DNA from 2 places in the Sideroxyarcus emersonii genome. Region 1 is predicted to be linked to the other one. Evidence: predicted binding sites of a transcription regulator. Region 1 holds the regulator's gene; the other holds the start of a gene.
The links. The regulator sigma-54, encoded in region 1, starts transcription at its own class of promoters, with help from an activator protein. The targets are predictions, from matches to a motif close to TGGCACNNTTCCTGCT.
Positions count from the first base shown of each region.

Region 2: a site for sigma-54 is predicted at 6,079-6,094, ahead of L6418_RS04135 (4Fe4S-binding leucine-rich repeat protein). Genes of this name have one in related genera too.

Region 1 covers NZ_AP023423.1:347,620-357,994, forward strand. The annotation lists gene hprK (HPr(Ser) kinase/phosphatase) at 1-147, opposite strand, end outside; gene L6418_RS01640 (PTS sugar transporter subunit IIA) at 153-608, opposite strand; gene hpf (ribosome hibernation-promoting factor, HPF/YfiA family) at 666-989, opposite strand; gene L6418_RS01650 (RNA polymerase factor sigma-54) at 1,006-2,442, opposite strand; gene lptB (LPS export ABC transporter ATP-binding protein) at 2,474-3,196, opposite strand; gene lptA (lipopolysaccharide transport periplasmic protein LptA) at 3,193-3,789, opposite strand; gene lptC (LPS export ABC transporter periplasmic protein LptC) at 3,770-4,357, opposite strand; gene L6418_RS01670 (HAD family hydrolase) at 4,357-4,878, opposite strand; gene L6418_RS01675 (SIS domain-containing protein) at 4,878-5,864, opposite strand; gene L6418_RS01680 (monovalent cation:proton antiporter family protein) at 5,929-7,908, shown strand; gene L6418_RS01685 (prepilin-type N-terminal cleavage/methylation domain-containing protein) at 8,116-8,832, opposite strand; gene L6418_RS01690 (ATP-binding protein) at 9,126-10,375, shown strand, end outside.
Region 2 covers NZ_AP023423.1:838,188-848,562, reverse strand. The annotation lists gene L6418_RS04165 (fumarylacetoacetate hydrolase family protein) at 1-258, shown strand, start outside; gene L6418_RS04160 (GNAT family N-acetyltransferase) at 321-830, shown strand; gene L6418_RS04155 (DUF2905 domain-containing protein) at 861-1,061, shown strand; gene L6418_RS04150 (peptidoglycan DD-metalloendopeptidase family protein) at 1,191-2,045, shown strand; gene L6418_RS04145 (methyl-accepting chemotaxis protein) at 2,606-4,240, shown strand; gene L6418_RS04140 (hypothetical protein) at 4,301-5,266, opposite strand; gene L6418_RS04135 (4Fe4S-binding leucine-rich repeat protein) at 5,263-5,988, opposite strand; gene L6418_RS04130 (GNAT family N-acetyltransferase) at 6,199-6,672, opposite strand; gene modC (molybdenum ABC transporter ATP-binding protein) at 6,710-7,798, opposite strand; gene modB (molybdate ABC transporter permease subunit) at 7,795-8,481, opposite strand; gene modA (molybdate ABC transporter substrate-binding protein) at 8,494-9,261, opposite strand; gene L6418_RS04110 (TOBE domain-containing protein) at 9,274-10,083, opposite strand.

The sequences.
Region 1 (10,375 bases):
GTTCATGTGGCCGATCAGGCCGCGGTTGGAAGCGTTGACGGTATCGCTTTCCAGCACGCGATCGCCGCCTTTGGCGCCACCTACCCAGGTCAGGCTCAGGCGTTCCTGCTTGTCTTCGAAGAGTTGCTGGATGTTGACCTGGGCCACGATATTTATCCTTGCCAGTCGATGAACAGTTTGTGGATCGCCACGGGGTCGTCGGTGGCTTGCAGGCGGTCGCGGAACGACTTGTCGCAGAACATCTGCGCCAGTTCGCCCAGCAGTTGCAGGTGCAGGTCGGTCGCCCGTTCGGGAACCAGCAGCACGAAAATGAAATTCACCGGCAGTCCGTCCGGTGCATCGAACGGGATGGGGTTCTGCATCTTAACGAAAGCCGCGACCGCATCGCGCAGACCCTTCACGCGGCCATGCGGGATGGCGACGCCCTGTCCCAGTCCGGTGGAGCCGAGTTTTTCGCGCGCGAACAGGCTGTCGAACACCTGGCTGCGTGCGATGTGGTGCGTGTTCTCGAACAACAGTCCGACGCGCTCGAACACGCGCTTCTTGCTGGCGGATTCGTTATCCAGCAGCACGCACTCGGGGGTTAGTATCTTGCTGATCAGGCTCATGCTGTTTCACCGTGACGGAAAAACGGGGCCATCATTGCTGATGGCCCCGTATCGACTTCATTCTGCTGCGCTGTGTTTGCCCGATTCGTCGTGGCGGCGCGCGGTGTGTTTTTCCTTGTGTTTCAACACCTGGCGATCCAGCGAATCGACCAGTGCGTCAATGGCCACATACAGGTTGCTATCCTCGGTCTCGGCGAAGATGTTCTTGCCGGAGACGTGGACGTTGGCCTCGGCCTTCTGCACCAGTTTGTCCACCGACAGGATCACGTTGATGTCGATCACGTTGTCGAAATGGCGTTTGACCTTGTCCAGCTTGCTGAGCACATGCTCGCGGATGGCCGGGGTGATTTCGAGGTGACGTCCTGTGAGGTTGAGGTTCATGGCCTGCTCCTTATGGTTAGAGTGATTTACGAAGATTTACCGGAAGGATGTTCATTCCCTCGCGGTATTTTGCCACGGTACGGCGGGCGACCAAAATGCCCTGCTGTGCCAGGATTTCGGACATGCGACTGTCGGTGAGCGGATGTTTGGCATCTTCCTCGCTGACCAGCTGCTTGATGAGTGCGCGGATGGCGGTGGAAGAACAGGCGCCCCCGGCTTCGGTGGCGAGGCCGCTGCCGAAGAAATACTTGAATTCGTAGATGCCGCGCGGGGTGAGCATGAACTTCTGCGTGGTGACCCGCGAAATGGTGGATTCGTGCAGTTCGAGCTGCTCGGCGATCTCGCGCAGCACCAGCGGGCGCATGGCGATGTCGCCGTGTTCGAAGAACTGGCGCTGGCGTTCGACGATGGCCTGCGCCACGCGCAGGATGGTCTCGAAACGCTGCTGCAGGTTCTTGATGAACCAGCGCGCTTCCTGCAACTGGCCGGCCATCTCCTGCGCGTTCTTCTCGTTGCGCTGCTGCAGGATGTTGGCATACACCTGGTTGATGCGCAGGCGCGGCATCGCTTCCGGATTCAGCCGCGCGCGCCAGATGCCGCCGTGGCGTTCCACCAGCACGTCCGGCACGACATAGTCGGCTGCGCGGTGTTCGAACGCGGAGCCGGGCTTGGGCTGCAGGTGGACGATCAGATCCTGTGCGGTGCGCAGGGCATTGTCGTCGCAGCGCAGGGCCTTCTTCAGTTTGTTGAAGTCGCGTGCGGCGAGCAGATCCAGGTGCTGGCCGACGATGGCCAACGCCAGTTCGCGGCCGGGCAGGTCTTCCGGCATGGCGCGCAGCTGCAGGGACAGGCATTCGCTCAGGTTGCGCGCGCCGATGCCGGGCGCATCGAGGTGCTGCAACTGCACCAGTGCCGTTTCCAGGTCGTCCAGCGTGATGTCCAGTTCCGGCGGCAGCAGTTCGGCGATCTCTTCCAGCGGTTGCGACAGGTAGGCGTTCTCGTCCAGCGCATCGATGAGCAGGCCGACGATCTTCTTGTCGCGCTCGTCCATCGGGTTCATGTTCAGTTCCCACAGCAGGTGTTCGCGCATGCTGGGTTTTTCGGCAGCCACCTCGGAATAGCCGTCGTCTTCGTCGTCGGGGCTGGAGGAGGAGGAGGATGAGGACGAGAACGACGGCTCCGGCCATTCGCTGCTGTCGCTGTCGCGCGATTCCGCTTCGGCCGGGGCGCTTTCCGCGCTGCTGGACGGGGCGGGCGTGTCGGTGCTGCTGTTACCGCTGTACGTCTGGTTGGTGGTGTCGTCCTCGCGCTCGAGGAAGGGGTTCTCGTCCAGCAGGCGCGCCGCTTCCTGATTGATCTCGAGCGTCGACAGTTGCAGCAGCTTGATAGCCTGCTGCAACTGCGGCGTGAGCATCAGTTGTTGGGACTGCCTGAGTTGGAGAGAGTGTTTCATTGCCGGGTTGTGGTATGTGGGCGGTGCGATCTTATAACTTGAAGTGCTCGCCCAGATACACCTTCCTCACGCCTTCATTATAGATGATTTCGTCAGGCTTGCCTTCCGCCATCACCGAGCCGGCGTTGATGATGTAGGCGCGGTCGCAGATGCCCAGCGTCTCGCGCACGTTGTGGTCGGTGATCAGCACGCCGATGCTGCGCTCCTTGAGGAAGCGGATGATCTTCTGGATGTCCAGCACGGCGATGGGATCGACGCCGGCGAAGGGCTCGTCGAGCAGGATGAAGCGCGGATCGGTCGCCAGCGCGCGGGCGATCTCCACGCGCCGCCGCTCGCCGCCGGACAGGCTGATGGCCTGGTTGTCGCGGATGTGGGTGATATGCAGGTCGTTCAGCAGCGCCTCCAGCCGTGCGTCCAGCTCGGCCGGCGCATAGCCCTGCAATTCCAGCACGGCACGGATGTTGTCGCTCACGCTGAGGCGGCGGAAGATGGAGGCTTCCTGCGGCAGGTAGGCCAGGCCGAGGCGGGCACGGCGATGGATGGGCAGGTGCGTGACGTCCTGGCTGTCGACGAAAATCTCGCCGCCGTCCGCCGCGACCAGGCCGACGATCATGTAGAAGCTGGTGGTCTTGCCCGCGCCATTCGGTCCCAGCAAGCCGACCACTTCGCCGCTCTTCACGGACAGCGAGACATCCTGCACCACGGTGCGGGCGCGGTAACGTTTTTTCAGGGAGACGGTTCGGAGTTCACTCATGGCTTGGGCCTGGATAGAGTCGGGCTGGACTGGATGGTGAGGGGCGCATTCTTTGGGTCTGTATCGGTGGCTGCCGGTTCTTTGTTCTTGGGCTGGATTACTGCATGCACACGGCCTTTTTCGGAGGAGTCCGCGTGGGCCGGATCGCTGCTGCCCTGGAATATTTCAGTGCGGGTGCTGTACGAGATATGGTCGCCCTCCACTTCGTCCTGGGCTCGTTTGACTTTCGCCTGGCCAAAAAAATCGATTGTCTCGGCGAGGGTGTCGTATTCGATGCGTTCGCCGTAGCCTTCCATGTATTCGTCGGTGCCTTCGTGTTTCTGGCGGAAGCTGGCAAGATTGCCGGTCGCGGTGCAATGCCTGTTGCCTTGTTTGTCCTGAGTCATCACGATTTTCTCTGCCATGATGTGCAGTGTGCCCTGTGTCAATTCCACTTTGCCTTCGAATATGCTGATCTGTTTTGCATCGTCGATGAGGACGCGATCCGATTCGAGATGGATCGGCTTGCTGCGATCCGCATTCTCGGCGAACAGCGGATCGCAGCACAGCAGCAGCAGGCCGAAACAGACAGCTTTATGGATGGAGCGGTTCATGGTTTGCCCTGACGTTGGACAGCAGTCTGACTGTGCGCGCTTTGTTGTCGAGTTCCATGCCGACCGCACGGATGATGTCGTGCCGGCTGGTCATCACGATCGACTGGTTTGTCTCCGCCCAGTCGCGGTCGGGGATGACATGCAGGTAGCCGGTGACGAAACGCTGTTCGCCGATGTCTCCGCTGGCTGGACGCAAGATGTTTACATCGTCATACAGGTATACGTCATCCCCCTTGCTGGAGATCATGCCGGTCTGCGCCGTGGTGAGCGTGGGCGGGCGATTCGCATACAGGCTGGTGATTTTGGGCATTTGCAGATGCGTGCTGTCGTCGTCCGGGTAGTGCCAGAGCTTCTCCGCTGCCAGGGTGTAGCGCGGCTGGCCTTGCGGGTTCAGCGTTATGGCAGTGAAATTGTCGACCGCGTAATCGATGTCGTGACGTTGCTGGCTCGACAGCGGCGCCAGCGGCTGTACCTGCTGGTTGAGCCAGTAGGTGGCGGCCAGCAGCAACAGCAACGGCAACAGCGGTAGCCATGCGCGTGCCTTGTCCGTGAAGCGGGATGCGAACATCACTTCAGGTAGGGCGCGAGCTGCGCCTCCAGCGTGCCCTGTGCGCCGAGGATCATTTCGCACACTTCGCGCACCGCACCATGCCCCGCTTCGCGCAGGCTGACGTAATGCGCGTGGTCGCGCACCACCTGCGGTGCCGCCGGGACGCTCAGCGCCAGGCCGACGCGGCGCATCACCGGCAGGTCGACCACGTCGTCGCCCATGAAGGCGGCGGCTTCCGGTGCCAGCTTCAGTTCCGCCAGCAGCGCCTGCATCGTTGCCAGCTTGTCTTCCACGCCTTGATACAGGCGCGAGATGCCGAGGTTCCTGGCACGCAACTCAACGCACTTCGAAGTGCGCCCGGTGATGATGGCCAGCTCCACGCCGGATGCCTTGAGCATCTTCAGGCCATGCCCGTCGAGGGAGTTGAAGCGCTTGAATTCCTCGCCCGAATCGGAAAGGTACAGTCCGCCATCGGTCAATACGCCGTCCACGTCGAAGGCAACCAGGCGCAGGGGTTTGATCCGTTCCGCGAGCGACATCAGATCACCTTGGCCTTCAGCAGATCGTGCATGTTCAGCGCGCCGACCAGTTTTTTGTGCTCATCCACCACCGGCAACTGGCTGATGTTGTATTTCTCCATCATCTGCACGGCGTCGACCGCCAGCGCATCGGGACCGATGCTGCGCGGGTTCTTCGACATCGCGGCATGGACGGGAGTGGTGCTGAAATCCACTTTCCTGGCCAGCGTGCGGCGCAGGTCGCCGTCGGTGTAGATGCCCAGCAGGTGTCTGCTGTCGTCGACAATGGCGGTCATGCCGAGGCCTTTGCGCGAGATCTCCAGCACCGCATCGGCCAGGGTGGCCTGTTCGTGCACGGACGGGATGCTGGCGTTGGTGTGCATGACATCGCTCACGTGGGTGAGCAGGCGGCGGCCCAGGCTGCCGCCGGGATGCGAGCGTGCGAAATCCTCTTCGCCGAAACCCTTGGCGTCGAGCAGGGCAACGGCGAGCGCGTCGCCCAGTGCGAGCGCGGCGGTGGTGCTGGCGGTGGGGGCCAGGCCCATCGGGCAGGCTTCCTGGGCCACGGAACCGTCCAGGTGGGCATCCGCCGCCAGCGCCAGGCTGGATTTCGGATTGCCGGTCAGGCTGATCAGGTGCGCGCCCTGGCGCTTGACCGCAGGCACGATGGTGAGCAGCTCATCGCTCTCGCCGGAATAGGAGATCGCGATGAACACATCCTGCGCCGTGACCATGCCGAGGTCGCCGTGGCTGGCCTCGCCCGGATGCACGAAATAGGCCGGCGTGCCGGTGCTGGACATGGTGGCGGCGATCTTGCGCGCGATATGCCCGGACTTGCCCATGCCGCTGACGATGACCCTGCCCTTGCAGGCGAGGATGAGGTTCAGTGCATGCAGGAAGCTGTCGTCGATGCGCTGCGTGAGCATGCGGACGGCATCGGCTTCGATGCTGAGCACCTGCCGTGCGAGGTCGAGCGCATGCGGCGCGGCGGAGAGTGGTTTGTTCATGTGCAAGATTATAACAGTGCTGTTTGGGGGCGGCGTTTTTTTGAAATTGTGGCATCATCGAACCATGAACAATTCGCTCCATCTCATCCTCATTCTGCTGGCCGTCGCGGTCGGGGTGGTGGTGTTGTGCCGCATTCTGAAACTGCCAGCGATGCTCGGCTACCTGCTGGTCGGCATCATGATCGGGCCGCATGCGCTGGGCTGGATACCGGACGCGCCGGAGACGCGCCATCTGGCCGAATTCGGCGTGGTGTTCCTGATGTTCAGCATCGGCCTCGAATTCAGCCTGGCCCGTTTGCGCGCCATGCAGCGCCTGGTGTTCGGGCTGGGGACGGCGCAGGTCGCCGCGACCATGGTGCTGGTGATGCTTTCGTCGCTGTTCTTCGAGATCGATTGGCGCGCCGGCCTCGCGCTGGGCGGCATTCTGGCGATGTCTTCCACCGCCATCGTCAGCAAGATGCTGGTCGAACGGGCCGAACTGAATGCGCCGCACGGGCAGAAGATCATGGGCGTGCTGCTGTTCCAGGATCTGGCGGTGGTACCGCTGATCATCATCATCCCCGCGCTGGCGGAAAGCGGCACCCATCTCGGCGGTACCATCGCGATCGCCGTGCTCAAGGCGGCGGTACTGCTTGCCGCGCTGCTGATGTTCGGGCAGAAACTGCTGCGCCCCTGGTTCCATGTGGTGGCGGGGCAGAAATCCTCCGAACTGTTCATGCTCAACGTGCTGCTGTTCACGCTGGGCATGGCCTGGCTCACCGAACTGAGCGGACTGTCGCTCGCCCTGGGGGCGTTCGTCGCCGGCATGCTGATCTCCGAGACCGAATACCGCTACCAAGTGGAAGAGGACATCAAGCCGTTCCGCGACGTGCTGCTCGGCTTGTTCTTCGTCACCATCGGCATGCTGCTCGACCTGCACGCGGTGATCGCCGGATGGGGGTGGATACTGCTGCTGCTGCTCATCCTGATCCCGTTCAAGGCGGCGGTGGTGGCGCTGCTGGTGCGCGGATTCGCGGGCGAATGGGGCGCTGCGTTGCGCACCGGCATCGGCCTGGCGCAGGCGGGAGAATTCGGTTTCGTGCTGCTGACGCTGGCGGGCGAAGTCGAATTGCTGCCGGCCGACGTGATGCAGAACGTGCTGGCCGCCATGCTCATCTCCATGCTCATTGCGCCGTTCCTGATCCAGCATGCCGAAGTCATCGTACGCCGTCTGTCCCCGGAGGAGTGGATGAACCGCGCCATGCAGATGCACCAGATCGCCGTGAGCAGCATGTCGAGCAAGCAACACATCATCATCTGCGGCTACGGCCGCAGCGGCCAGGCGCTGGCCAGGTTCCTGGCCGAAGAGGGCATCAGCTTCATCGCGCTGGACCTCGATTCGCGGCGCGTGCGCGAAGCCGTGGCCGCGGGGGAGAAGGTGGTCTACGGCGATGCCGGCAAGCTCGAGGTATTGCAGGCCGCCGGCCTGATGCGCGCCAAGGCGCTGGCGATCACTTACGACGACAAGCACTCCGCCCTCAAGATATTGCACCACACACAGGCTGCACGCCCTGACTTGCCGGTGGTGGTGCGCACCGCCGATGATACGCATATCGCCGCCTTGAAACAGGCGGGCGCCGCCGAAGTGGTGGCCGAAGTCACCGAGGGCAGCGTCATGCTCGCCTCGCAGGCGCTGCTGCTTTCCGGCGTACCGCTCAGCCGTGTCATCCGTCATATCCAGGAGACGCGGGCAAAACGCTACAGCATGTTCAGCGGCTACTTCCGCACGACACCGCCGCCGGAGGAAGCCGAGACGGAAGATGGCGAGAATCAGCAGCCGCGCTTCCAGACCGTGCGGCTCAATCCGGGCGATGCCGCGGTCGACCGGCGCCTGCTGGAGATGAAGCTGGACCAGCTCAGTGTCGAAGTGAATGCCGTGCGCCGCCATAACGTGGAAGGCAGCCAGCCGGCGGGAGACATGGTCCTGCGCGCCGGCGACGTGCTGGTGCTGCTCGGCCAGCCGGTGACGCTGGAAGCTGCGGAGAAACGGTTGCGGCAGGGCTGAGAGTTTGCGGGACGTGAACTCTGCCGGCACTCCCTCTGCTGCGCAGGAAGTCGCCGATGGCTGATGCGGATCGTCTGCGCCTTCGCCCCAGCCCTCTGGTTGTTCATGGCATTACTGATGCCCCAACCATGCAAATGATCGATGCCTAAATGACGGCATGAAAAAAGCCCGCCGAAGCGGGCTTTGAGGTGTCACGCCGGAGTTCGGTTAAACGCCCATGCAGACAACAACGATGTCGGCATCACTAATTTGGGCAGTAGCTGTTGCAGCTTTTCCTATGGCGTAAGCGCCGCCGGTGGTTACGTCATACGACATCATCGAACCCGTCTGGGTGTTGCCATCGTCCAGCTGGATATCCAGTTGCTTGGCAAACTTGCCCAGGATGTTGGGCGAGCAAATGATGTAGGTACCGCGGATCGCTGCGCCGTTTAGATCTAGCATGGGGGACGAAGCAACAAGAGAAGTCCCGCTTTGAATGCCAATCTCGCCGCCCACAGCATTGACCGGCCTGTATCCGTCGCCAATCGCGGGCGCACCTGGAATGACGGTGGTACCGGTTGTCAAACCAGCCAGACGTACATGCTGCCAGAACAGGTAGGATTCATCGGTTTTTGTATACGAATCCCATGAACCTTCGATCAGTCCATTGCCAACCACTCCAGGCGTTGTAGCTTTACAGGAGGTAGTTAGGCATTGACCGCCGAGGTGTGCATCCACACCGGCATCGTCGCCAGGCAGTGCCTTGAACTTATCCTGATAACCGTAGATGAAGACAGGGATGTTCCTGAAGTCGGTCGCCAGATTCTTCACCTTGGCGCTGTTGATGAGCTCTTGACCCTTCAGCACGCCGCCGAGCAGCAGGCCGATAATCACCAGCACGATGGCGATTTCGATTAAGGTAAAGCCGGATTGGTTGCGTTTCATTATGTTGTTTCTCCCAAAATGGTTCGGTGTTTGCTTGCTGACGCCTTGCGCGCTATATGTAGCAATACTTATGCCAAATATAAACCGGATCGGGTGGGCGGGCGGCGATTCTGCCGATGCGGCGGGCAAGGGGCAGGCCGAATCTCTTTGTATTGACTGAATGTATTGAATCTTAAATGAATAATCGCACGGCTTGCGCTGTCGTTTCGGCGCTTCGGGAGGTTTCGGGTCAATCTGGGTTAAACTTGGGTCGATTTGCTTTGATTTGACGAAATTCTGACAGGAATGACGAAATGCTGACGCTCTCGCCCGAAAAATTGATGCGTTCCAGCCGCTGGCTGTCTTTTGCCATGCTGGTGGATTTGCATCTGGCGCTCTGGCTCGGAACGGAAAGTCTATGGATGCGTCCGCTGCTGCTGATGCATCTGGGTTTGTTCCTGCTTTGGCAGCCCTTGTGGCGCGGGGAGAGCAGGCTGCGCACCGGCGGTTCGGTCTTCATCATCGCAATGAGCATGGCCACCATCTTCCTGCTCAACTGGTGGGTGCTGGCGTTCTGGATCAGCGTGCTGTTCGCGCTGGTGGGCGGGCGGGTGTTCTCTTTCCATGCCCGCTGGCAGCGTTTGTACTACCTGCTGACGATGGCCTATTTGCTGGCCATCCTGATTCTGTACATCACCCCGAACCTGTTCCACCTCGAGGGCATGGGCGAGGTGATGGCCAACCTGATGAATGTGGGCTTGCCGCTGTTGCTGGTCATCATGGCTTTCATCCCGTTCGAGTGGAACCAGGTGGAAACCGAACAGGCGGTGGACTTCATCTATATCCTGCTGCTGTTCACCCTGCTGACTCTGCTGGTGCTGGGCAGCCTCGCCTTCATGACCTTGGGGCACCTCGATTACCTCGATGCCTTGTTGCGGACCTTGATCATCATCGCGGTCATGTTGCTGGCCCTGGGGGCTTTGTGGAATCCGCGCCTGGGGTTTTCCGGATTCCAGGCGCTGTTTTCGCGTTACCTGCTGAACATCGGCACGCCGCTTGAGATCTGGCTGGAACGGCTCGCGGCGGTGGCGCACCATGAGCAGAATCCGGAGGCATTTCTCGTGCATGCGACCGAATACCTGGTCGAGATGCCGTGGATTTCTGGGTTGTCCTGGTCGTCGGATTACGGGCACGGGACGCTGGGGCTCTCCAGTCCGCACCGCATCGAGATGTCGGACCAGGATTTGCATCTTACCCTGTTCAGCCATCAGTCGGTCTCGCCCACCGTGTTGCTGCATGTGCGCCTGCTCACCCACTTGCTGGGGCACTTCTACCAGGCCAAGCGACGCGAGCAATCGCTGCGCGAGATCACCCGCCAGCAGGTCATCTACGAGACCGGGGCGCGACTGACCCATGACCTGAAGAACATGCTGCAATCCCTGTTCGCGCTGACATCGGTCGCCCAGCATCAGCCGGAAAAGGCGCAGCCCATCCTGCAGCGCCAGTTGCCCGTGCTGACGCAGCGCATCGAAGCCGTGCTGGCCAAACTCAAGAGTCCGGAAAC
Region 2 (10,375 bases), 490 kb from region 1:
AACCTGAAGCTGGAGACTCGGGTGAACGGCGAGATACGCCAATCCTGGAACACCAACGATTTCATCTTCAACACCCAGCAGATGATCGCCTATATCTCCAGGCACTGGACGCTTGAGCCCGGCGACATCATCTTTACCGGAACCCCGCATGGCGTGATCCTGGGATATCCGAAAGACAAGCAGGTCTGGCTCAAGGCCGGCGACGAGATCGTCAGCTCGATCGAGAAATTGGGCGAGTTGAAATTCAGGCTCGCATAGCCCCTTACAATAGCCGGGATGGCGCATACCGGACCGGACACTATCAGGCAGCAGGAAGATCCATGACCACGAACACGCCGCGCAAGGCATTCAGCAAGACCACAGAACACCTGGATGGCTGCCAGCTCTCGACCGCTTTGAGCAACGAGCACGCCCTGTCGCTGGCAGAGATGCTTGCCAGTTCCGAGCCGTGGGCAAGCCTGAAATTCTCCGCCGCTTCGTTAGCAAGCTATCTGCTCCGTGACGATGCGGCACTGCGCCGATACGCGATCTCGGTCGACGGCGACCTGGCGGGGGTGATCTGCATACGCCATCCATGGCTGCGCGGCCCCTATATCGAGCTGCTGGGCATGTCCCCCGGCTACAGGGGACGCGGCATCGGCAAACAGGTATTGGCCTGGGCAGAGACGGAAGCACGTTACGAAGCCAGGAACCTGTGGGTCATCGCCTCGTCGTTCAATCATCAGGCCCTGAATTTCTATCAAGGCCTGGGCTTCTACCCGATCGGCCCGATCGAGGGACTGGTCGCTCCCGGATTCGACGAGATATTGCTTCGCAAGCCCCTGGGCTGAAACCTCGACCCCAACCCGGAGATCGCAGCTATGGCAAAGTGGCTCATCATCGCCGGCATCATCCTCGTACTGCTCGGCATGGCCTGGCCCTGGTTGTCCAAACTCGGCCTCGGCCATCTTCCGGGCGATATCCATATCGAACGGAAAGGCTACAGCTTCCATTTCCCGATCACGACCAGCATTGCTGTCTCCCTGCTGCTATCCCTGCTGTTCTGGATATTCAGGAAGTGATCCATGGTCGCCGCGCCTGGCCGGCGGCGTATTGAGCCTGGCAACGACAAAGAGGCATAATGCAGCCCGGCGCTGCGACAGGAATTGCTGCCCAGCGCGGTCGGACGGATATCACTGCAAAGAGGAATCATGCGCGCACTCGCTGCCACCACGCTTCTCCCCCGCTTTCTCGGCCTGCTCATGCTGGCCTTGCCGCCGCTTGCCCATGCCAGCCTGCCCCAGTCCTCCAATGTTCCCGGCGGCATTGCAGTCGTTCCGCTCGGCAGCACTGCAGCGGCGGACCGGCCGCAAACCTGGCTCGGCAACCAGCCTGTGCTGGTCACTGCCGACCACGATCAATGGTATGCGGTGGTCGGCCTGCCCCTGGACATGAAACCGGGTCCGCATGAATTGAGCGTCAAAATAGGCAGCGAGACGAAAGTGGAGTCCTTCGTGGTAAGCCCCAAGGACTATCCAGAGCAACATGTCACACTCAAGGACAAGAGCAAGGTGGACCTGTCGGCTGCCGACCTGGCCCGCGCCGAACGCGAAATATCCACCATCAAGGAACTGAAGCGCCATTGGCGCACTGCGACCGATACCGACCTGGCCTTCATCGTTCCCGCCGAAGGCAATCTGGCAGGGCGCTTCGGGGTGCGTCGATTCTTCAACGGCGAGCCACGCTCGCCGCATGCCGGTCTTGATGTGGCAGTCGCGAGCGGCACGCCGGTCAAGGCCAGCGCACAAGGCCAGGTGCTGGCGATCGGCGATTATTTCTTCAACGGCAAAACGATCTTTGTCGACCATGGCAACGGGTTGATCACCATGTACTGCCACCTTGCGCGGATCGACGTGCGGGCGGGCGAAACGGTGGGCAAAGGCCAGCTGCTCGGACTTTCCGGCAAGACAGGGCGCGCCAGCGGCCCGCATCTGCACTGGAGCGTGGTGCTTAACGGAGCGATGGTCGATCCTGAACTGTTCATCCCGGCGACTGCCCGTCAATAGTTGCCTCGAAAATTGCCGGATAGCGATTGCGGCCAGTCCGGTCGATCGCTGATGTCAGCTCCCCGCTTCCCATGTATTGGCGCAAAAAAAAGCCCGGCCTAAGCCGGGCTCCCCAGATATGTTCGTTGGGTCAAAGCAGAACCATGCCGCTATCGGTTTGGTTGGCCAGCAAACACGATCATGAACACCAGCACGATGAACGGCGACATGACAAAAACGAGTGGCAGAGCAATCATGGAATCCTCCCGAACAGGTTGAATGAAGCTGAAACGACGCGCAGACCACAATTGAAAGCGTGCCGGGGTAAAAAACCCATGACAACTATGGGCCTAAAAACCCATGACTGTCAAATTGTTATTTATCCCTGAAAAGCATGTGTGAATTTGCAGTGGCGCCGCATTCTTTCCCCGGCGGCGATATCTGGTTGCCGCGCAACCGGATATCCGCACCCGCCCGCACTTTGTTTCGAGCTTTATTTCGAGGTGCTATCCAGAATGTGCCGGAATTGCCGTTAAACCGTTACCTGTCATCGCCATGCCATCGAAATCCGGAGTCATAACATGCTAGAAACACTGAAAGTACGCAGCCGTCTGGGAATCATCGTCCTCGCCGCCTTTGTCGGCTTTGCCGTGCTTGCCACAGCTTCCATCTTCCACCTGCGCGACACCATGATGCAGGATCGCCAGACCAAGACCCGTCATCTGGTCGAGGTCGCCATCGGCGTCGTCAACGCATTCCACGAACTGGAAGTACAGGGAAAACTCAGCCGCGACGAGGCGCAGGCCCGTGCCGCCGATGCGGTGCGCCGCATGCGCTACGAGCAGGACAAGGAATATTTCTGGATCAACGACATGCAGCCCAGGATGATCATGCACCCGATCCGCCAGGATCTGCAGGGAAGCGATCTCGGCGATTTCAAGGACAAGGCGGGCAAGCTGCTCTACGTCGAGATCGTCAATATCGTGAAATCGCAGAAGGCCGGCTTCCTGGACTATATGTGGGCACGCTCCAAGGATGCGAAACCCGAACCGAAGATCTCCTACGTACAGGGTTTCGAACCATGGGGCTGGGTGATCGGCACCGGCATCTACATCGATGACGTCGAAACGGCCTTCTATGGGCAGATACAGACCTATGCCTTGTTGCTGAGCGCCATCTTTGCTGCGGTCATCCTGCTTTCCTATTTCGTTGCACGCAGCGTGCTGCGTCAGTTGGGCGGAGAACCGGCTTATGCGGTGGAGATCATCCGGAATGTCGCCAGCGGCGACCTGACCGTCACCGTCAATACCGACTCCGGCAATCCGGCCAGCCTGTTGTCATCGCTGGCCAACATGCTGCAAAGCCTGCGTAGCATGATGCAAGGCGTGGGCAACAGCGCTCAACAAGTGACCAACGAGTCCCGTGCCATCGCCCAGACGGCACACGAAGTCGCCATGGCTTCCAACACCCAGGTGGACGCCACCTCCTCGATGTCTGCTGCAATCGAGGAAATGACCGTCAGCATCAGCCATATCTCCGAAAACGCGCAGGAAACCGAAGTGAATTCCACCCGTGCGGCGGAACTCGCCCAACAGGGGGAAAGCAGCGTCACTTCGGCATCCGATGAAATGAGCAAGATCGCCGGCACAGTGGAACAGGCTTCGTCGCAAATCCGCGAACTGGCCAACAGGGCCAACGAGATCGCCTCGATTGCCAGCGTCATCACGGATATCGCCGCGCAAACCAACCTGCTCGCGCTCAATGCGGCGATCGAAGCCGCACGCGCAGGCGAACAGGGGCGCGGATTCGCGGTGGTCGCCGACGAAGTGCGCAATCTGGCGGAACGTACCGCCAAAGCCACCGTGCAGATCGACGAAATGATCTCCATCATCCAGAACGACACCAAGCAGGCCGTCACCGTCATGGATGACATCGCACCGCAGGTGCAGATCGGCGTCGATCTTGCCCGAAGTGCCGCCGCACTGCTGCGGGACATTCGCACCGGGGCGGGCGAAACGCTGGTCCGCATTCGCGAAGTGGCGAACGCCACGCGTGAACAAAGCTCGGCGAGCAACGATATCGCCATCCAGGTCGAACAGATCGCCCAGATGGTCGAGAGTACCAGCACCTCAATGGCGGGCACCGCGCAAACGGCCGATCGGCTGGATCGCCTGGCCGGAGAATTGAATAACGTCGTCGGACGCTTCCGTTACTGACGCCCACGCGAGAGCGGATCCCCCCGTAAAACGGAAACCATCCCGCCTCGCTTGCGACTCCTAGACTGAATACGGTGCCGCCACCCAGTTCCTGATCAAGACGGCCTCGGTATCCGGCAGATAACTGAAGCCGGCATCCAGGTCACGCGCCACGGCATAGGCGACCTTGGGCGGGGCGATGGTGCCAGCCACCAGATGCGCATACCAGGCCGAGGCATATCCGGCGGCACGGTCGAATGCCTGCAACTGCGCACACATCTCCACGCCGGCCAGGTCCGGGTTCCACTGGAAGGGTTTCAGTTCGCGCGCATGGCGCGACACCAGCGACGCGGACACCACCGGATTGCGATAGCGGTCCTGATGTTCGCGCAGCGCGACGATCCAGTGGTCGCTGAAATGGCCGCGCGCAGCGGCGCTGCTGTGCGTCCATTCGGAAAGCAGGCGCGACAAGCCGGCATTGCGGGCATCCGAAGCCGCGGCCCTGGCGACGGTCTGCCGCATATCGATCAGCCTGCGGAAACGATAACGGGGTGCGGCCACCGCCTGTGCTTCCAGCGTTTCGGGCAGGATCGGTTCCGTCAGCTCCTGCAGATCTTCCGGCGGCTTGCCGGCATCGACCAGCTGACGGTCGAGCACTTCCTGCAACTCTTCGACTTCCAGCTGCAGGAAATCCGCCGGCGCCGGGCCGCAGGCCGCGACAAAGTAATGCGTACGTCCGATGTGGCGCGTCACCAGCAATCCGCTGCCTGCGTAGCGCTCGACCAGCTCGTGCATGTCGCCGCCGCAGATCTGCAACTCCGCCTTCGCCCAGGTTTCCAGGCTGTCGGCAACGCGTCCGCCATCCGGCCTGATGATGCCGCCGGGGCGGTACCAGCCGCCGCGATTCAGCGCATAGCGGAAGGCACAGCCCGGCCGTATGCAGTTGGCCGCCTCCAGCAAGGCGCTGTGATGCGGGCGCGGAGGAAGGGCCTCGATCTCGCCGGCCAGGTTGTACAACATGGATTCATCAAGCGCATAGATACTCATTGGTCGTCCCCAGGAAAAAATTCATTCAGGCGCTGCCGCACCGCAGCGCGCACATCCGCCTCGGCGTCGTCCAGCGATCCGGATATCGATTCCAGAGGTGCCCGCTGTACAGCCTCCAGGCGCACCACCCAATCCGGGTCCGCCAGCATCTTCGCCGCATCGGCAGGCAACATGCGCGAGGCGGCGATGCGCCGCACTTCGTTATCCGCGTCTTGCGCCAGCATGCTCAAGGCGAACGACGGCAGCCGGCGCGCCACCTCCTTGCGCACTTCCCGGTCCGCATCGCCCACCATGCGCCGCAACTGCCCATGCGGCAGGCGCCTGGCGGCCTGCAAGCGCACCAGGTAATCCTCGTCCGCGATCAGCGCATCCAGGCGTTCCGGGGCAATGCGTTCGGCCACCGTCATGCGCACCTCGCGATCACTGTCGTGCAGGTAATCGTCGAGTTCGTCGATCGGCAAACGGCTCGCCACCACGCGGCGCACCACTTCATCCGCATCGCGCGGCATCTGCCGCACCCGCTCCAGCGGCGCATAGCGCGCAGCGATGGCACGGCGCTCCCAGAATCCGTCGTCCAGATAATCCTCGGCGAGCTGCGGATTGCGTCGCAGGAAACGGTCGATCTGCCGCCCGCTCTGCGCGACCAGGCAGATGTCGCCCGGCACACATCGGCCCTCCGCCAATAACGCGCGCTGGGGGCAGGCCGAGCAATCGGCATACATCCTCCCCGCCAACGGTGACGCCTCCGATTGACGTTCCGGCATCTTCAGGACTTCCAATTGTCGCTCCGCAATAAATCCCCATGGCAGACGAGCAACCCCCGTGCCAGCACACCGGATCGCGCACAAAGCCCGCAGCGACGCGGATTGGCCATAAGGTGTGGAATTGTCGGCGCGGCGGGTTTTGTAGCGATTGCGACAAAACCGCGCGAGTCAGGACAAGGGCTTGCGCAACACCCTCATTTGCGAAGAAGTAAATCCGAGCTTGCGATAGAAATCCAGCGCTGCCGCATTGTCGCGGTCGGCCAGCAGGGTGGCGCGCGTCATCCCCTGTTCACGCGCCCACGCCAGCACATGCTCCACCAGCCGCCGTCCCAGTCCGCCGCCGCGATGTTCGCGGCGCACGATCACGTCTTCCAGCAGCAATACGCGCCCGCCTTCCGCGGTGCTGACGGTGATCAGCGCGTTGGCCATGCCGGCCACCCGGCCGTCGATGCGCAGCACGAACAGGCGGCCGACTGCCGGGTTGTCGAGGATGGCGCGCAGACCGCGCAACTGCCTGTCGCGCCCGGGCTGGAAATCGTTCTCCAGCGTGAACAGCTCGGCCAGCAGTTCGGCGAGCTGCGGCAGTTCTGCTGCGGTGGCGAAGCCGATCTCAATGTTCATGCAGCCCTGCTCCCGATACAAAGATGTTCCCGCCGCCGGTTCGGCCGGCGCCCGGCATTCAAGCCATCAGCGCCACGCTCTTCACCTGCGCATACACTTCCATCCCGACCGCCAGATCGAGCAGGTCGCGCGAACGGCGCGTGATGCGCGACAGCAGCACCTGCGCATCGCCGACCGTCATGCGCACGTTCACCTTGTCGGCCCCCTCGTCGCGGATCTCGGCGATGTGCGCGCGCAGGATATTGCTGATGCTGGAACCGTGCGGCTGCTGCGTGGCGATGCTCACGTCGCGCGCCAGCACCCGGGCACGCACCCGGCTGCCCGGCGCTTGCGCCACCTTGCCCACCCACAGGCTGCCGCCGGCGAAGTCGACCCGCGTGAGGTGATAGGTTTCATCATGCTGCGCCACGGTTGCCTCGACCACCGCCCCGGCATCGTCGAAATGCGCAATGGGCAGATCGAGCCGCGCAAACGTCTCTGCCAGCGCACCGCTGGCGATGACGCGCCCCCGTTCCAGCAGCACCAGGTGGTCGGCCAGACGCGCCACTTCGTCCAGCGCATGGCTGACGTAGAGCACAGGGATTTCGAGTTCGCGATGCAGGCGCTCCAGATACGGCAGGATGTCCTGTTTGCTGCTGGTGTCGAGCGCAGAGAGCGGCTCGTCCATCAGCAGGATGCGCGGGCTGGTGAGCAGCGCGCGGCCGATGGCGACACGCTGCCTCTCGCCGCCGGAAAGCCTGGCCGGGTCGCGGCGTTCGACGAGGCGCTCCAGGCCCAGCCATTCCACCACCTGCTCCAGCCGCACCTTGCGCTCGGCGGCAGGAATGCGCTGGTAACCGTATTCCAGATTGGCACGCACCGACAGGTGCTGGAACAGGCTGGCTTCCTGGAACACGTAGCCCAGCGGACGTCGGTGCGTGGGCACGAATGCGGTTTCGTCCTGCCACGTCTCGCCGTTCACCTGCAATGTGCCGGCGGCATGTTCCAGCCCGGCGATGCAGCGCAGCAAGGTGGTCTTGCCCGAGCCGGAAGGTCCGAACAGGGCGGTGACGCCCGTCGCCGGCGCGCTGAATGCGGCATCCAGCGCAAAGCTTTCCAGTTGCAACCTGAAATGAGCTCGTATCTCGCTTGCCGGCCCGTCGTTCATCGCACGACTTTCAACAGTTTGCCGCCCGCAAGATAGAGGGACAGCAGCACGACGAACGAGAACAGCACCATGCCTCCCGCCAGCCAATGCGCGGTGGCGTATTCCATCGATTCGACATGGTTGTAGATGGCGACCGAGAGCACGCGCGTCTCGCCGGGAATGTTGCCGCCCAGCATCAGCACCACGCCGAATTCGCCGACGGTATGCGCGAAAGCAAGGATGATCGCAGTGATGAAACCCGGGCGCGCCAGGGGCAATGCCACGCTGAAGAAGCGGTCCCACAGGCTCGCGCGCAATGTCGCTGCCACTTCCAGCGGGCGCTTGCCGATCGCCTCGAACGCATTCTGGATCGGCTGCACGGCAAAGGGCAGCGAGAACAGCACAGAACCGACCACCAGCCCGGCGAAGGTGAACGGCAGCGCGCCGAGATGCAGGGCCCTGGTCAACTCGCCCACCGCGCCATGCGGCCCCATCAGCAGCAACAGATAGAAGCCCAGCACGCTGGGCGGCAACACCAGCGGCAACGCCACCAGCGCCGCAACCAGCCCCTTGTACCACCTGCGGCTGTGCGCCAGCCACCACGCCAGCGGCGTGGCGATGAGCAGCAGCAGGAAGGTCGCGACGCTCGCCAGCTTGAGCGTCAGCCATACCGCCTGCAGGTCGTCGGCGCCTAGCGCATCCATGGCAGTCCTGGATCAGGGCTTGTCATAGCCGAAGCTGCGGATGACCGCCGCGGCCTGTTCGCTTCGCAGGAATTTCAGGAAAGCCTGTGCCGCGGTCTGATCCTTTGCGCCACTCAGCAACACGGCGCTTTGGCGTATCGGGCTGTACATGTGCGGCGGCACCAGCCACCACGAACCTGCGGTCACCTTGCCGTCCTGGGTGACCTGCGACAGCGCGATGAAGGCCATGTCGGCATTGCCCGTGGCCGCAAACTGGTAGGTCTGGGCGATGCTCTCGCCCGTCACCAGTTTGCCTTGCACCGCGGCGTTCCAAAGTCCCATGGTTTGCAGCGTCTCCTCTGCGGCCAGGCCGTAGGGCGCGAGCTTGGGATCGGCATAGGCCAGCTTGTCATAGCCCCCCTTGCCCAGCACCGCTCCCTTGTCGTCCACGAACCCGGGCCTGGCGCTCCACAGCACCAGCTTGCCCAGCGCATACACGAAGCGCGTGTTGGCGACCGCCAGCCCTTCCTGCTCCAGCAGCTTGGGATTCTTCTCGTCCGCCGCCAGGAACACATCGAACGGTGCGCCCTGCTTGATCTGGGAATAGAACTTGCCGCTGGAACCGAAGCTGAGCTTCACCGTATGCCCGCTCTGCTTCTGGAACAACCCGGCGATCTGCTGTGCCGGCGCGGAGAAGTTGGCCGCCACCGCAGCGTTCACCTCGCCCGCATGCGCCCCATCCATCGCACCGAACAACAGTGCGCCAACTGCCAGCCACCGATTCAGATTACGCGTTTTCATCGCCGCTCCGCCTTATGCATTGACAGCCAGAATGACATGCGATGCCTTGATCAGCGCACACGCCTTGACCCCTGCCTTGAGGCCCAGCGACTTGATGCTGTCGTTGGTCACCACCGCAGCGACGGTCTTGCCGCCGGCCAGCTCGATGATCACCTCGCCGTTCACCGCGCCTTCCTGGCAACGCACCACCGTGCCGTGCAGCTCGTTGCGCGCACTGGTCTTGAACCCGTCCGAGGTGGTCACGATCACCCACGGTGCCTTGACCAGGGCATACGCTTCAGTGCCGACCTTGAGGCCAAGATGGCCGACACTCTCGTTGGTGATCACCGCGGCCAGCACATCCCCGCCGCCGATCTCCATGATCACCTCCGCATTGATCGCCCCGAGCTTGATGCTCTTGATCGTGCCAAGGAACTGGTTGCGCGCACTCGTCTTCATATCGAATCTCCTGATCAAATGATAATACTCGTCAAAATCGTCCATGACCTGTGCGAGCTTCTTCAGCACCTCTTCGCGTTCCTGCTCCAGCCGCCGATACGCTCCTGCCACCCGGCGGCCATGAGTGGTAAGGGTGGTACCGCCCCCCTTCTTGCCGCCGGTCTTGCGCTCGACCAGGGGCTGCTCGGAAAGATTGTTGATCGCCTCCACCGCTTCCCACGCAGCCTTGTAGCTCATGCCCATCGCATTTGCCGCCGCCGAGATGGAACCCGTCGCATCGATACGCTCCAGCAGTTCCAGGTGATCCCAGCGACGTCCCCTGGCGATCTTCAGCCTGGACACCGTCCCGGTCCCGGTTTTTTTCTCGACTATCGATTGAGCCATGACAGAACCCCGCACGTTATAACCAGTCACACCCTGACGATGAGCAAAAGCGATGCCAATTTATGCATTTCCGCCTCCCATCCCTCGCCCACACTTGCTTCACGCGAATCTGCAGCGCCTTCCGGGCAGATCCCACAACATCCTGATTTGTATATTTTTAGACAAATTGTGTCGTTCGCTACAAACAATGCGGGGACGTCCGCCGGCCCCGATCTGCCAGCGTTATGCATCAAAATATACAACCGGATCGATTATCTCACAGGAACCGCAGGGAAACGGCGGGAGGAAGCCC